DNA from 2 places in the Phyllobacterium sp. CL33Tsu genome. Region 2 is predicted to be linked to the other one. Evidence: riboswitches for the same ligand, from Rfam matches in the RefSeq annotation. Region 2 holds a riboswitch; the other holds the start of a gene.
The links. Region 2 has a riboswitch for thiamine pyrophosphate ahead of thiB (thiamine ABC transporter substrate binding subunit). Riboswitches for the same ligand answer to the same signal wherever they lie in the genome.
Positions count from the first base shown of each region.

Region 1: another riboswitch for thiamine pyrophosphate. It lies ahead of thiC (phosphomethylpyrimidine synthase ThiC); the one in region 2 lies ahead of thiB (thiamine ABC transporter substrate binding subunit).

Region 1 covers NZ_FORJ01000002.1:472,325-479,759, reverse strand. The annotation lists gene BM074_RS11945 (PhzF family phenazine biosynthesis protein) at 121-1,038, shown strand; tRNA gene BM074_RS11940 (tRNA-Lys) at 1,154-1,229, shown strand; gene BM074_RS11935 (RidA family protein) at 1,316-1,660, shown strand; gene rpsU (30S ribosomal protein S21) at 1,901-2,173, shown strand; gene BM074_RS11925 (NADPH-dependent FMN reductase) at 2,370-2,936, shown strand; TPP riboswitch at 2,987-3,105, shown strand; gene thiC (phosphomethylpyrimidine synthase ThiC) at 3,253-5,055, shown strand; gene thiO (glycine oxidase ThiO) at 5,059-6,018, shown strand; gene thiS (sulfur carrier protein ThiS) at 6,015-6,212, shown strand; gene BM074_RS11905 (thiazole synthase) at 6,215-6,988, shown strand; gene BM074_RS11900 (RrF2 family transcriptional regulator) at 7,005-7,435, opposite strand, start outside.
Region 2 covers NZ_FORJ01000001.1:1,706,034-1,713,468, reverse strand. The annotation lists gene BM074_RS08325 (ABC transporter ATP-binding protein) at 1-247, opposite strand, end outside; gene BM074_RS08320 (ABC-F family ATP-binding cassette domain-containing protein) at 332-2,146, opposite strand; gene BM074_RS08315 (glycine zipper 2TM domain-containing protein) at 2,279-2,611, opposite strand; gene BM074_RS08310 (hypothetical protein) at 2,884-3,165, opposite strand; gene BM074_RS08305 (thiamine diphosphokinase) at 3,252-3,896, opposite strand; TPP riboswitch at 4,270-4,388, shown strand; gene thiB (thiamine ABC transporter substrate binding subunit) at 4,433-5,449, shown strand; gene thiP (thiamine/thiamine pyrophosphate ABC transporter permease) at 5,454-7,088, shown strand; gene thiQ (thiamine ABC transporter ATP-binding protein) at 7,081-7,435, shown strand, end outside.

The DNA.
Region 1 (7,435 bases), on a different contig from region 2:
CGCCGCAAGAGCGTAAGCTTTCAGGCCTCGGACCCGCCCAGAATGTAACCGTCACAAGCTTTGGCTTGAATGGGCGGGACCATCCACTAATTTCTGCGCATTCACGCGGGGAGAACGCAAATGGCTGGTCGGAGCTACGAAGTCTACGACGTCTTTACGGACAAGGTACTGGCGGGAAATCCCTTGGCTATCGTCCACGATACCGATGGACTCGACAGCGAGGCGATGCAGAAGATTGCGCGGGAGTTCAACCTTTCCGAAACGGTGTTCGTGCTTGCGGCCAGGAACCCGGCACATACGGCCTGGGCGCGTATCTTCACACCGGACTATGAGATGCCGTTTGCCGGTCATCCGACCGTGGGCACGGCGATTTCGCTGGCGCAACGACGCTTTGGCGCCGTCGAGGAGGATCAGGACGCGCTGATCATTCTTGAGGAGCAGGTTGGCCCGGTGCGCTGCGGCGTCCGCCTTACCGCGAGCGGTGCTTTTGCGGAGTTCGACCTGCCGAAGCTTCCCGTGCAGATACCCTACAATTACGACAGGATCGCAATTGCCAACGCGCTGCGGCTCGAACCGCGGGAGATCGGCTTCGAAAATCATGTGCCGAGCATCTGGGACGCGGGCGTGCCATTCATGATGGTCCCGGTCCATGGTCTCGAATCAGCTGGCCGCATCCGTATCAACCAGACGGCTATGAAGGATGTTGCCCCGACCATCGGGCATCGCCAGTTGCCGGTCTACTGCTATTGCCGCGAAACTATCCTGCACGATAGCCATTTTCATTCGCGCATGTTCGTCAGCGATGACGGCACCTACGAGGATCCTGCGACAGGCTCGGCGACGGCTGCCTTTGCCGGCGCCATCCACGCCTTCGACAGGCCGCTCGACGGAGTGCTGCGGCTCTCGATCGAACAAGGCTACGAGATGGGCAGGCCGTCGCGCCTGCAACTGGAGCTGGATATTGCCGAGGAGAAGCTCCTAGGCGCGCGTATTGGCGGTTCGGCGGTCAAGGTCGCGGAGGGCCGTCTTTTTGCTTGATATGCTGCCTTGCGCTGTTCCTGTGCGCGGCCGTCATAAAGTTTTCAAGAAGGGCTGGACAGGCAGGAAATGCCCCGTTATAGAGCCCTCACTTTCGGTCGTCACAGCGGCTGACGGGCACATAGCTCAGTTGGTAGAGCAGCTGACTCTTAATCAGCGGGTCGTAGGTTCGATCCCTACTGTGCCCACCATTCTTTCGAAAAAAGGGCCGCATGGCCCTTTTTTCATGCACGCGAGGCAGGCTCAACCTGCCGGCAAACGCTAGAGGAGACTTTCCATGAGCATCCGTCGTATTGAAGTTGGTCCGCGCATGAGCCAGGCCGTTATCCATGGCAACACGGTATATCTCGCCGGGCAGGTGGGTGGCCCGGGCAAGAGTGTTACCGAGCAGACCAAGGATGTCCTTGCGGCCGTCGATCGCCTGCTCAAGGAAGCCGGCACCGACAAGTCGAAGCTGCTCCAGGCCATTATCTGGCTCGACGACATGAAGGACTTCAGCGAGATGAACGCCGTGTGGGATAGCTGGGTCGATCCGGCCAATACGCCCGCGCGCGCGACCGGCGAAGCCAAGCTCGCAACGCCCGAATACAAGGTCGAGATCATCGTCACCGCCGCTCTCTGATTCGGTTTGGCGCACGTCAATGTGCGTTATTCTTGAAGCGGTTGTCACCATCCTGCCGTAAAAGGCGGTTTCTTTGCAGCAAAGCCCGAGTAAATTGCTCGGGCAGGCTGGATTTTTGGCGCGGAAATGCATAAAGTCCGCGCTTCTCCGGATTGCCACAGGGGCAATTCTTCAAACGCTTGTCTGATTGTAGCCAATTGCTATTGCGCAAGACGAGGCAAGCATGGGTAAGGAAAACGATTGCAAGTACTCGTTCGAGACAACAATGTTGAACAGGCCCTCCGGGTCCTGAAGAAAAAGATGCAGCGGGAGGGTCTCTTCCGCGAAATGAAGGCGCGCCAGGCATTCGAAAAGCCGTCCGAGCGCCGTGTCCGTGAAAAAGCTGAAGCCGTCAGCCGCGCCCGCAAGGCAGCGCGCAAGCAGGCACAGCGCGAAGGTCTCCTGCCAGGACCGAAGAAGAAGGAACGCCCGCCGCGTCCGAATGGCAATAGCGGTGGCGATTTCAACCGATAGTCGGTGACCGGCCCGTCCGGTCATTTTTATAGCGAGAAAACCCGCACGGCCTTGCCCGGGCGGGTTTCGTTTTTCCTGGCCCTGAATGGTCGGCCGGGATCATCCCTTGGGCGGTTTCCAGAAAGTGCCTCCTTGCGCGGCCCAATAGCCTGCCTATTCATGCAGGCATTCAGTCATGCATCATGGAGACAAGCATATGGCGCTCAAGCTCAACATTATCATTGCCAGCACACGCCCCGGTCGTGGCGGTCCGGCAGTCGCAAAGTGGTTTCATGAATTTGCCAGCTTGGATGCCCGGTTCGAAACCGCGCTGATCGACCTTGCCGAGATAAACCTGCCTCTCCTTGATGAACCGCATCATCCCCGCATGCTGAAATATGAAAAGGCTCATACCAAGCGTTGGAGCAGCCTCGTCGATGCGGCAGACGCAACCGTTTTCGTTACCCCGGAATATGATTATTTTGCTCCGCCATCGCTCATCAACGCTTTGATTTACCTGTCCAAGGAGTGGAATTACAAACCGGCCGGATTTGTCAGCTATGGCGGCGTATCCGGCGGCTTGCGCTCGGTCGAGTCGGTAAAAGGGCTGGTTGCGGGCTTGCGCATGATGCCGATTCCCGACGGCGTTGCCGTGCATTCGTATCAGCAGTTCATTGATGATGAAGGCGTCTTCCAAGCCACCGAATCGATGACGGGCAGCGCGGCGACAATGCTGGCGGAGCTTGCCAAGTGGGCAGAGGCCCTGAAGCCGCTGCGCACCTGACCTGACGTATTGACCCGCTTGACAACAGCGTTGCAGGCGGGTCTCTTAGAGACATTCACCAGGGGGGTCCCGACAAGGGGCTGAGATACTGCTGGCCATCGGCAAGCGCAGTGACCCGTTGAACCTGATCCAGTTCATACTGGCGTAGGGACGGTGCAAAAGTCTGCGCGGGCCAGGGATCTCCTGTTGTAGTTCGCACAAGCCTTTCATCCTTCCGGCACAGAACTGGGTTTCGCGCCTGCATGGCCATAATGGCGTGCGGGCAATTTGAACTGGCGGGCGTTTTTGAGCGTTCGCGGAGCAAAGGAACCTGATGATGACCGCAATTACTCCAATCGTTTCGACCGGCGCGCTCCCGGCATCGACCAAGGTCTACAAGGCCGGGCGCATATATGCGGATTTGCGCGTACCGATGCGCGAAATTGCCGTGCATCCGACGGCGGGCGAGCCCAATATCACCGTCTATGATGCGTCCGGTCCCTATAGCGATCCGCTCGTGACGATCGATATTGCGCAGGGCCTGCCACGCATGCGGGAGGCCTGGCTTGAGGCGAGGGGCGACACGATTGTTTATGACGGCCGCCACGTTCTCCCTGCCGATAATGGCTTTGCGACCGGTGAACGCCTGACGCCGGCTTTCTCCGGTCTCAGCAGGCCACGCAGGTCCAGGGACGGCCGTGCCGTTACCCAACTCGCCTATGCGCGGGCAGGCATCGTTACGCCGGAGATGGAGTTTGTCGCGATTCGCGAAAACCTTGGCCGCGAAGCGGCGAGGAGCGCGTTGGTACGCGACGGCGAATCCTTCGGAGCGGCAATACCGGACTATGTGACGCCCGAATTCGTGCGCGACGAGATCGCGCGGGGCAGGGCGATCATCCCTGCCAATATCAACCACCCCGAACTCGAGCCGATGATCATCGGCCGCAATTTCCTCGTCAAGATCAATGCCAATATCGGCAATTCCGCTGTCACCTCTTCGATGGCCGAGGAGGTCGAGAAAATGGTCTGGGCGACGCGCTGGGGCGCGGATACGGTCATGGACCTTTCGACCGGGCGCAATATTCACAATATCCGCGAGTGGATCATCCGCAACGCGCCAGTGCCGATCGGCACGGTTCCGCTCTATCAGGCGCTGGAAAAGGTGGGCGGTATCGCCGAGGACCTGAGCTGGGAGATTTTCCGCGATACGCTGATCGAACAGGCGGAACAGGGCGTCGACTATTTCACCATCCATGCCGGGGTGCGGCTTCATTACATCCCGCTCACCGTCAACCGGGTGACCGGCATTGTCTCGCGCGGCGGCTCGATCATGGCGAAGTGGTGCCTGCATCACCACAGGGAAAGCTTCCTTTACGAGCATTTCGCGGAAATCTGCGATATTTGCCGCGCCTATGATGTTTCCTTCTCCCTGGGTGACGGGCTGCGGCCTGGCTCGATCGCCGATGCCAACGATGCGGCGCAATTTGCCGAGCTCGAGACGCTCGGCGAACTCACCCGGATCGCCTGGGCCAAGGATTGCCAGGTGATGATCGAAGGGCCCGGCCACGTGCCGATGCACAAGATCAAGGAGAACATGGACAAGCAGCTCGCCGTTTGCGGCGAGGCTCCATTTTATACGCTCGGACCGCTGACGACAGACATCGCACCCGGCTACGATCACATCACCTCCGGCATCGGCGCAGCAATGATCGGCTGGTTCGGCACAGCAATGCTCTGCTACGTCACACCCAAGGAGCATCTCGGCCTGCCCAATCGGGACGATGTCAAGGTCGGCGTCATCACCTACAAGATCGCCGCCCATGCGGCCGACCTTGCCAAGGGTCATCCGGCGGCGAAACTGCGCGACGACGCGCTGTCGCGGGCGCGTTTCGAGTTCCGCTGGGAAGACCAGTTCAACCTGTCGCTCGATCCCGAAACCGCGCGCCTCTATCACGATGAGACACTTCCGAAAGAAGCGCACAAAGTGGCGCATTTCTGCTCGATGTGCGGGCCGAAATTCTGTTCGATGCGCATTTCGCACGACATCAGGGCGGAGGCGCAGAAGGAAGGCATGGCGGCGATGGCGGCGAAATTCCGCGAGGGCGGCGATCTCTATATGCCGCTGGAAAATGGCGGTTGATCCATGGCGGTGCTTGTCAAAGGCGCGGCCGTTGCCGGCCTGGCGGTCGCGCATGAACTGATGGTGCGCGGTATCGAGGTGACCGTGGTCGATCCAGCGCCCGGAGGCCTAAGGGCCGCATCCTGGTATGCTGGCGGTATGCTAGCGCCCTATTGCGAAAGGGAAAGCGCCGAGCAGGCCGTCGTCGAGCTTGGACGAGCGGCAGCTGATTGGTGGGAGGAAGCACTGCCCGGCAGCGTGACCCGGAACGGCACGCTGGTCCTCGCCCCGGCACGCGACCATAAGGAACTCGACCGCTTTGGCGCGCGCACGTCCGGCTTCGAAATGGTCGATGAAGGAGGGATCGCGGCGCTTGAGCCCGACCTTTCCGGCCGCTTTCGCAAGGGGCTTCATTTTCCCAGCGAAGCGCATCTTGATCCTCGCCACGCGCTGGTCGGCCTTGCCGCAAAGCTTGCAGCCTCCGGTGTTTCTTTCGAAACCGATCTGTCGGCCCCGTCGGACTTCGAGTGGACCATAGAATGTGTCGGTCGCGCGACGCAGGACGAGAACATTCGCGGCGTGCGCGGCGAAATGCTGCTGTTGCGCACGCCGGATGTTGCCCTGTCGCGGCCGATACGGCTCATTCATCCCCGCTTTCCCGTCTACATCGTGCCAAGGGCAGGACAGACCTTCATGGTCGGCGCAACGATGATCGAAAGCGATGCGACCGGGCCGATCACAGCGCGTTCGATGATGGAACTGCTGAATGCCGCCTATAGCCTGCATCCCGCCTTTGGCGAGGCTGAGATCGTGGAGACTGGAACCGGTATCCGGCCAGCCTATGCCGACAACCTGCCGCGCGTCGTCCGCAACGGCAATGCAATCAGCATCAATGGACTTTTTCGCCACGGTTTCCTGCTTGCTCCCGCCATGGCGCTGCAGGCTGCGGACATGATTTTCGATGAAAGGAACAAGGCGCAATGAAACTCATCGTCAACGGTGAAACGCGGGAGGTCGCGGCGCAATTCCTCAACGCGCTGCTGAGCGAGCTGGAGTTCGAGGGCGAATGGCTGGCGACGGCGCTGAATGGCGAACTCGTCCGCTCGGCCGAGCGTACAGACTGCGCGCTCCGGGAGGGGGACCGCATCGAAATTCTGACGCCGCGGCAGGGAGGCTGAGCATGCTGACGCTTTACGGCACCGAACTTCATTCACATTTGCTCCTCGGAACCGCGCAATACCCATCGCCGGCAATTCTGCTCGACGCCATTAAGGCCTCAGGCACTGGGGTCGTCACGGTTTCCTTGCGCCGCGAAACGGCGGGTGGAAGTTCCGGCGAAAGGTTCTGGTCGTTGATTCGCTCTTCCGGCGTAAGCGTGCTGCCGAATACGGCCGGCTGCCATTCGGCGAAGGAAGCGGTGCTGACGGCACAGATGGCGCGTGATCTCTTCGCCACGGATTGGATCAAGCTCGAAGTCATCGGCAATCACGACACGCTGCAACCGGATGTTTTCACGCTGGTCGAGGCCGCGCGTATCCTGAGCAACGAGGGGTTCAAGGTCTTTCCCTATACGACCGACGACCTTGTCGTCGCCGGGAGGCTGATCGATGCCGGCTGCGAGGTGCTGATGCCATGGTGCGCTCCGATCGGCTCGGCGCAAGGCCCGTTGAACCTGCATGCGCTTCGCTCGCTGCGCGGTCATTTCCCGGATGTCCCGTTGATTGTCGATGCCGGCCTCGGCCGTCCGTCCCATGCGGCGATCGTGATGGAACTCGGCTTTGATGCGATCCTGCTCAACACGGCCGTGGCGAAGGCAGGTGATCCGGTGGCGATGGCCGGCGCCTTCGCCAAGGCGACGGAGGCCGGCTACGCCGCATTTCGCGCCGGCATGCTCGAGCCGCGCGATGTTGCCGTGCCGTCAACGCCGGTGATCGGCAAGGCAGTTTTTGGCTAGCAAACGCCTCGGCCAGTCAGCTATCGAGCAAGGCTGCGACGTTGTGGTTTTCGCCGTAGACGAGGCAATCGGCAATGGTTGTCTTGTCGAGGACGCCCCGCGTCACATTGGCCACCTCGTTGAAGACATGGCGAATCTCGCAGGTCGCTTCGCTGGCGCAATCCTCGCAGCGGCGATAGGCGATCTTGCTGAGGCAGGGGAGTGGCGCAATCGGTCCGTCGATGAGCCTCAGCACTTCGCCGAAAGTGATGTCCTCCGCGGATTTCAGTAGCAGATACCCGCCCATCTTGCCGCGACGGCTCATGACGATGCCCTGACGCTTCAGATCGAGAAGAATCTGCTCGAGGAACTTCTTTGGGATGTTCTGCTCTTCGGCGATGTCGGAGATAAAGAGCGCTTTCTCGGCATCCGCCCTGGCGAGCACGACAAGAGCCCGCAGTGCGTATT
Region 2 (7,435 bases):
CGCGCTCCAGCGCCGTCTGCAGACCCTGAAGCACGGCATATGTCACCCAGCCCAAAAGCAAGCTCTCGGCAAGTTTGTCCGCGCCAAGGCGATCGACCAAACGCGAGAAAAAATAGGGGGCCATGACCGATGTAACGGCCGACAGGGCCACTACCGCTGCGATCAGGAGAAGCGTCCAGCGCGATTGTCGCCAATAGATATGAAGAATAGAGCGCAAGGGCTCGGCTAGCACGCGCCAATCGACCAAGGTTCCGGCTCCGGATAGGTGGGAAAGCCGGCAATCTCTTGCAGGAGCGCGTCGGGGGCAACCCCTACCTTGGACTAAATGATTTCAGCCTTCGATCTCTTCGCGCAGCATTTCGAGTTCGAGCCATTCATGCTCATGCGCTTCGAGGCTATGCCGCTTCTTGGCGATATCGTCGACGGTCTTGTTGAAGAGACCGGCATTCTTGGCGAAGAGGTCCGGGTCGGCGAGTTTCTTTTCGAGCGCGGCAATTTCCGCATGCAGCGTCTCGATCTTTGCCGGCAGCGTTTCGAGCGCGAATTTCTGCTTGTAGGATAGCTTGCGCTTTTCCTCTCGCGCCGGCGCCGCTTTTCCTGCGTCGCTCGTCGCGGCGGACGCCTTCGCGCCCTTGATTTCCTTGCGTGTCGCCAGCGCTTCCTTGCGCTGCGCCAGCATGTCCGTGTAGCCGCCGGCGTATTCGAGCCAGCGTCCATTGCCTTCCGGCGCGATCACCGACGTCACCGTACGGTCGAGAAAATCGCGATCGTGGCTTACAAGCAGCACGGTTCCCGGAAAGCCCGCGACCAGTTCCTGCAGCAGATCGAGCGTCTCCATGTCGAGATCGTTGGTCGGCTCGTCCAGCACGAGAAGGTTTGCGGGTCGGGCAAGAACGCGCGCCAGCATCAACCGCGCCCGCTCGCCGCCGGAAAGTTCGCGGATCGGCGTGCGCAATTGCTCCGGCTGGAACAGGAAGTCCTTCATGTAGGAAGCGACATGGCGTTGCTCGCCATTGACGATGACGTTCTCGCCGCGCCCGTCTGTCAGATAGTCGGATAGCGTCTGTTCGAGATTGAGGCTGTCGCGCCTCTGGTCGAGCACCGCGATTTCAAGATTGGTGCCAAGTTTCAGCGTGCCGCTGTCGGATGCGAGCTGGCCGGTGAGCATGGAGAGAAGCGTGGTCTTGCCGGCACCATTCGGCCCAACGAAACCGACGCAATCGCCGCGCTGGATCCGGGTCGAAAAATCATCGACCAAGACATTATCGCCGTAGGCCTTGGACAAATGCTCGGCTTCGATGACCAGCTTGCCCGATTCCCTTGCGTCGCTGGCCTTCAGGACAGCCGTTCCCTGCGCCCGCCGGTGATTGCGGAATTCGCTGCGCATGGTCTGCAATTCGCCAAGGCGGCGCATGTTGCGCTTGCGCCGTGCGGTGACGCCATAACGCAGCCAATGTTCTTCACGCACGATCTGGCGCCCGAGCTTGTGAAGGTCGCGTTCCTCTTCTTCGAGGATCTTGTCGCGCCACTCCTCAAAGCCGGCGAAACCCTGTTCGAGCCGTCTCGTAACGCCGCGATCCAGCCACACCGTCGCACGGCTGACGTTTTCGAGAAAGCGCCGGTCATGCGAAATGACCACGAGGGCCGAGCGCATCTGGCGAAGTTCGCCTTCCAGCCATTCGATCGTCGTCAGGTCGAGATGGTTCGTCGGCTCGTCGAGAAGCAGGATATCCGGCTGCGGCGCGAGCACCTTGGCAAGCGCCGCCCTGCGCGCCTCGCCGCCCGAGAGATTGTCTGGCTTTTCTTCGCCGGTAAGCCCCAGATGTTCCAGCAGATAGCCGACGCGGTAGTGGTCGTCGGCGGGTCCGAGCCCAGCTTCCACATAGTCGTGGACATTTGCAAAGCCATCCATGTCCGGCGCCTGCGCGAGATAGCGCACTGTCACGCCCGGATGCTTGAACACCTCGCCATCGGTCGGCGCAATGAAGCCGGCCGCGATTTTTAACAGCGTCGATTTGCCCGAACCATTGCGTCCAACCAGGGCAATGCGATCACCCTCGCTGACGGAAAGCGCAGCATCGGTCAGGAGCGGCGTGCCGCCGAATGTCAGCGCAATCTGGTCGAGACGAAGCAGTGGTGGGGCCATGAAGAAATCAAATCCAGCGGTACAGGCAGACCGGGAGTGGCCGGGCGCATGGCCTTTTCGGCGAGAAACGTGCCCCTGTCAAATAAAACAGGCCGGAATTTTCCGGCCCGTCGTTGGACTGTGCGTTGAAAATCAGTATCCGCTGCCGCCATAGGCGCCGCCGCCATTGCCTTCGCAAGGCGCGGTATAGATCGAGCCGTCACGCCGCTGGTAGCGGCAGAGGTTCTGCGTCTGGCCTTGCGGCGTCGTTACGGTACCGATTGCGGCACCGAGCAAGGCACCGCCTGCTGCACCAACCACCGTGCTCTTCGTGTCATGCCCCAGCGCCTGGCCGGCAATCGCACCCAGGCCACCGCCAATCAGGGCGCCCGTCCCTCCACGTACGTTTTGCTCGCTCGTTGCGCAACCGGCAACAGAGACGGCCAGCAGCGCGGATACCGCAATCGCGGTCAGACGTAACTTCATGACAAATCCTTTCATGTCCAAAACAGATGCGGCGGACCCTGCTGTGCCAATAAGGCAGAAGAAAGTTTTCCGTCGCGCTTACCAACAAATTATGACGGAGCCCTCGTCGACATTCTCGGCTCGTGTCCCGAGGATCATGGCTGTATGAAACCGGTGGAGGGTCCGCGTACGCCACGCTCACCTACGATCAGTAGCGTCGTTGGGCTACTCCGCCCTGGCCAAAAAAACAGGCCGGGAAAATCCCGGCCTGCTCTTATGCAAGAAATAACCGATTATCGGCACGGAGCCTGATAACGCTGGCCATAACGATTCTCGTATGTGCAATAACGATTGCTATTGTTGTTGGTGGCAGCACCAACCAAAGCACCACCGGCACCGCCGATTGCAGCACCTGCAAGGGCGCCCTTGCCACCGTTGATTGCACCACCAGCCAATGCACCCAATGCCGCACCGCCTACGCCGTAGCCGGCGACGCGCTGATCAGACGTGGTGCACCCTGCGGCCGAAAACGCCAGGAGTCCGGCGACTGCAATCGTGGACAAACTTTTCAACATGGAAGACCTCTCCCGTTGTTAGAACCAAATTTCAACAGCTTGCGTCCCCAATGCTGTCCTGCAACAATTACATCTAGCGCTTTTTTTTACAAGCCGGATGCCGGTTGCAAGGCAGCAATCAGGATTGCCTTACCTGAATCGAGCGATACCCGGAGAGTTCCGCGTACCGAATTCGAGACAGTAAGCGATGAACCGAAAGAAAGTTCCATATTTTGCAGCGGCCAGCGCGCGCCTTCGATAAAAAGGCCGTGCAATGGCGAAAATGCAACAATGCTGAAGAGCGTATCTTCGGGGAAATCGAACCTATAGGAACCTGCGACCAGCGGATGCGCTTCTTCATCACCGCTGGAGAGGATTATCTTGCGGCCCTCGGCCGCATGGGCGGTCGCCATGGTGAGATGCAGGAGCGTGTGATCTGTGCGCGAACCGCCGAACGCCCCGCACAGAATGACCTCGGTTGCGCCGAGCCGATAGGCCTGGTTGAGCGCCAGCTCGCCGTCCGTCATATCCTTTGCAGCCGGGAAAACCGAACGGGGAACATGCGCATAACGCCGGTCGAGTTCGGGCGACGTCGAATCGAAATCGCCGAGCCAAAGCTCGGGTTCGAGGCCGAGGGCTTCGGCATGTGCTATGCCGCCATCGGCCGCAAGGACGCGGGCACCGGCGACGAGGTCCCTGAGGCGATCATTGGCGTGGACGGTTCCGCCGAGAAGAATGACAAACTTGCTCATGACGCGGCCATAGCATGCGGCACCCGCGCCGCATAGCGTCGTTCAGCGTGACATGAAGCTGCCGGGCAAAGGCATGCGTGCGAATGCTAAAACCCTGTAAGCTGCACCAGCGAGATACCGTAGAATATGTAAGCCCCGATTGCCGTGGCGATGGCGATGACCACCAGCATGGCCCCATCCGTGAGTTCGAACATTTCTGCCCCCTTAGTCTTCTTATTGTTCTGAAGGGAAATCTAGCAGATTCGCGGGCGCATGGCTTCACACAAATCCGGGTTAATTAGCGCGGACTAACTGGCCCCCAAAATTGCGATCGCAACCACACGCAAGACGGGCAATCGGCTTGCGCCGACCAATGTTTTTCTTTAATCTTTGCAACGCTCTAACGGGGTGCCTGCCAGAAATGACAGGCTGAGAGGCACAAGGTGAAACACCTGCCAACCCGCGGAACCTGATCCGGTTTGTACCGGCGGAGGGATTAGACGCGGCATCACAGCCGGCGCACCAATCCTTTTGAACACCAAGCTAAGGAGGCGCCGATGCGGCCGCTAACGACATTATTGAAATTTGCACTCATAATCGGTGCGCTGGCCCTCGCTTTCCCGGCGGGTGCCAACGCCGAAGGCAAGCTCACCGTCTATACCTATGAAAGCTTCACCGCAGAGTGGGGCCCCGGCCCCAAGGTAAAGGAGGCTTTCGAAACACACTGCGGTTGCACGGTCGACTTCGTTGCCGTGACCGACGGCGTTGCCCTTCTTAACCGGTTGAAGCTCGAAGGCACTGCAACGAAGGCGGACATTGTACTCGGTCTTGATACGAACCTCACCTATGAAGCGGCAGCGACCGGCCTCTTCGCGCCGCACGGCATCGATACGAAGGCAGTAGTAATTCCGGGTGGCTACAAGGACGATACTTTCGTACCCTTCGACTATGGCTACTTTGCCGTTATTTATGACACGGAAAAGCTGACGAACCCTCCGGCGAGCCTCAAGGACCTCGTCGAAGGCGATCCGAAACAGAAGATCGTCATAGAGGACCCGCGTACTTCGACGCCGGGCCTCGGACTGCTCCTGTGGGTAAAATCGGTCTATGGCGACAAGGCGGGCGAAGCTTGGGCCAAACTCAAGAACCGCGTCTTGACCGTTACGCCCGGCTGGTCGGAAGCATACGGCCTCTTCACCAAGGGTGAAGCGCCGCTTGTCCTCTCCTATACGACATCTCCTGCCTATCACGAGATCGCCGAAAAGACCGAGCGCTACAAGGCGGCCTCGTTCGCCGAAGGCCACTATCTGCAGGTTGAAGTCGCGGGCCAGACCACGACGGGCGCGAAGAACCCGCTGGCCAAGGAATTTCTTGCCTTCATGACCTCGCCTGCCTTCCAGGACGCCATCCCGGAAAACAACTGGATGTTCCCGGCGGCAAAAACCAGCGCGCCGCTGAACCCGGCCTTCGACAGGCTGGTAAAGCCCGTAACGACCCTGATGTTCTCGCCGGAGGAAGTCGCCAAGAACCGCAAGGCCTGGATCGACGAGTGGCTTGCGTCGATGAGCCTGTAACGCATTGACGCCCACCATCTCCCTCAAACCTTTGGCCGGGGCACTCGCCCTGGCCTTTCTCGCCCTGCTTGCGGGGGGAGCCTTGCTCGGTCTCCTGAGCGAGGCATTGCGTGGCAATACCGAAGGCTTTGCTGCATTCGACAGCTATTTGTGGAGAGTTGCACGCTTCACCCTGTTGCAGGCCGTTCTTTCAATGCTGCTCTCGATCGCCTTTGCCATCCCGCTGGCCCGGGCCCTCCATGCCAATCCTGATTTTCCGGGGCGGCCGATGATCTTGCGCCTTTTCGCCCTGCCCCTAGCCCTGCCCGCGCTTGTCGCTGTGCTCGGGATCACCAGCATTTACGGACGCAACGGCCTTCTCGCTGCACTGCTTGCGCAATCCGGCTTTGAAATCATACCGAACATCTACGGCCTCACTGGCATTCTGATCGCCCACGTGTTCTTCAACCTGCCGCTGGCAACGCGGTTCATTCTCGCCAGCCTCGATTCAATTCCGGAAGATTACTGGAAGCTCTCCGCTCAGCTCGGCATGCGCGCATTGGCGCAGTTTCGCCTGATCGAATGGCCGGTAATACGGCGCAATCTTGCCGGCATTGCCGGGCTGATCTTCATGCTGTGTATTACGTCTTTCACCATCGTGCTGACGCTTGGCGGCGGGCCGCGCGCGACAACGCTGGAAGTGGCGATCTACCAGGCGCTCCACTTCGACTTCGATATCGCGCGCGCCGTATCGCTCACCCTGTTGCAGCTGACCCTGACGGTCGCGGTACTTTTGCTCCTCAGCATGGCCGGCCGTCCTACGGAGGAGGGTTTCAGCCTGCGCACGACGGCCCGCCGCTTCGATAGGCCTTCTGCCCGTGCAAGGTCGTTGGATGCTATTCTCATTTTCGTCAGCGTGCTCTTCGTCGGATTGCCAATGGCAGGCACCGTGGTTTCCGGTCTTTCTGCCGATCTTTCGCGTCTGCTGGGCGAAACGCAGGTGTGGCGGGCAATCCTAACCAGCCTCGGCCTTGGCGCTGGCGCCGGCCTTCTCGCAACGCTGATTTCGCTCGTCCTCGTTACGGCACGCGAGGACATCGCAAACCGCCGCCGTTACGGAACGCCCGGCATTTTTGAACGCGCCCTTGACCTTGGCGCCAGCCTCATCATGGTTGTGCCACCGATCGTCATCGGAGCGGGGTGGTTCATCCTGTCGCGCCATTTCGTAGACCCGTTCAGGCTTGCGCCGTTCATGGTCGTCAGCGTCAATGCGGCGATGGCAATTCCATTTGCATACCGCATTCTGCGACCGGCCTGGGATACGGCGGCGAGCCGCCATAACCGGCTCTGCGCCGAACTGGGCATCAGGGGATGGAACAGGCTCCGCCTCATCGACTGGCCGGTATTGCGGCAGCCCTTGTGGATTGCCTTTGCATTCGCAATGGCGCTTTCGCTCGGCGATCTCGGAACGATCGCGCTTTTCGGAAATGACGCTGTCCAGACGCTGCCCTACCTCCTGTTGCAGCGCATGGGCAGCTATCGCACTCAGGATGCGGCCGGTCTCGCCCTGATACTCGGCTGCCTGTGCCTGCTCCTGATGATCCTTGCTGACAGGGGCGCCAACCGCCTGAAGACACGCGAGGTGCGTAGCGATGGTTGAACACACCAGTGAAGGATCGCGGCATGGCGCGGAAATCCGCCTTGAATCGGTGGATTTCGATTATGGCGAGATGGCGATGCATTTCGACCTTGTCATCGAGCCTTCCTCCATCGTCACCATCATCGGGCCGAGCGGATCGGGGAAATCGACGCTGCTTAACCTCATCGCCGGCTTCGAGCCGGCAAAGTCTGGACGCATTTTCATCGAGGGCAAGGACGTGACCCACGCCGCGCCTGCCGAGCGGCCCGTCTCGATGGTGTTTCAGGAAAATAATCTGTTTGCTCATCTCGATGTCGCGGCCAACGTCGGACTGGGCCGTCGGCCGGATTTGCGCCTTGACGACGCCG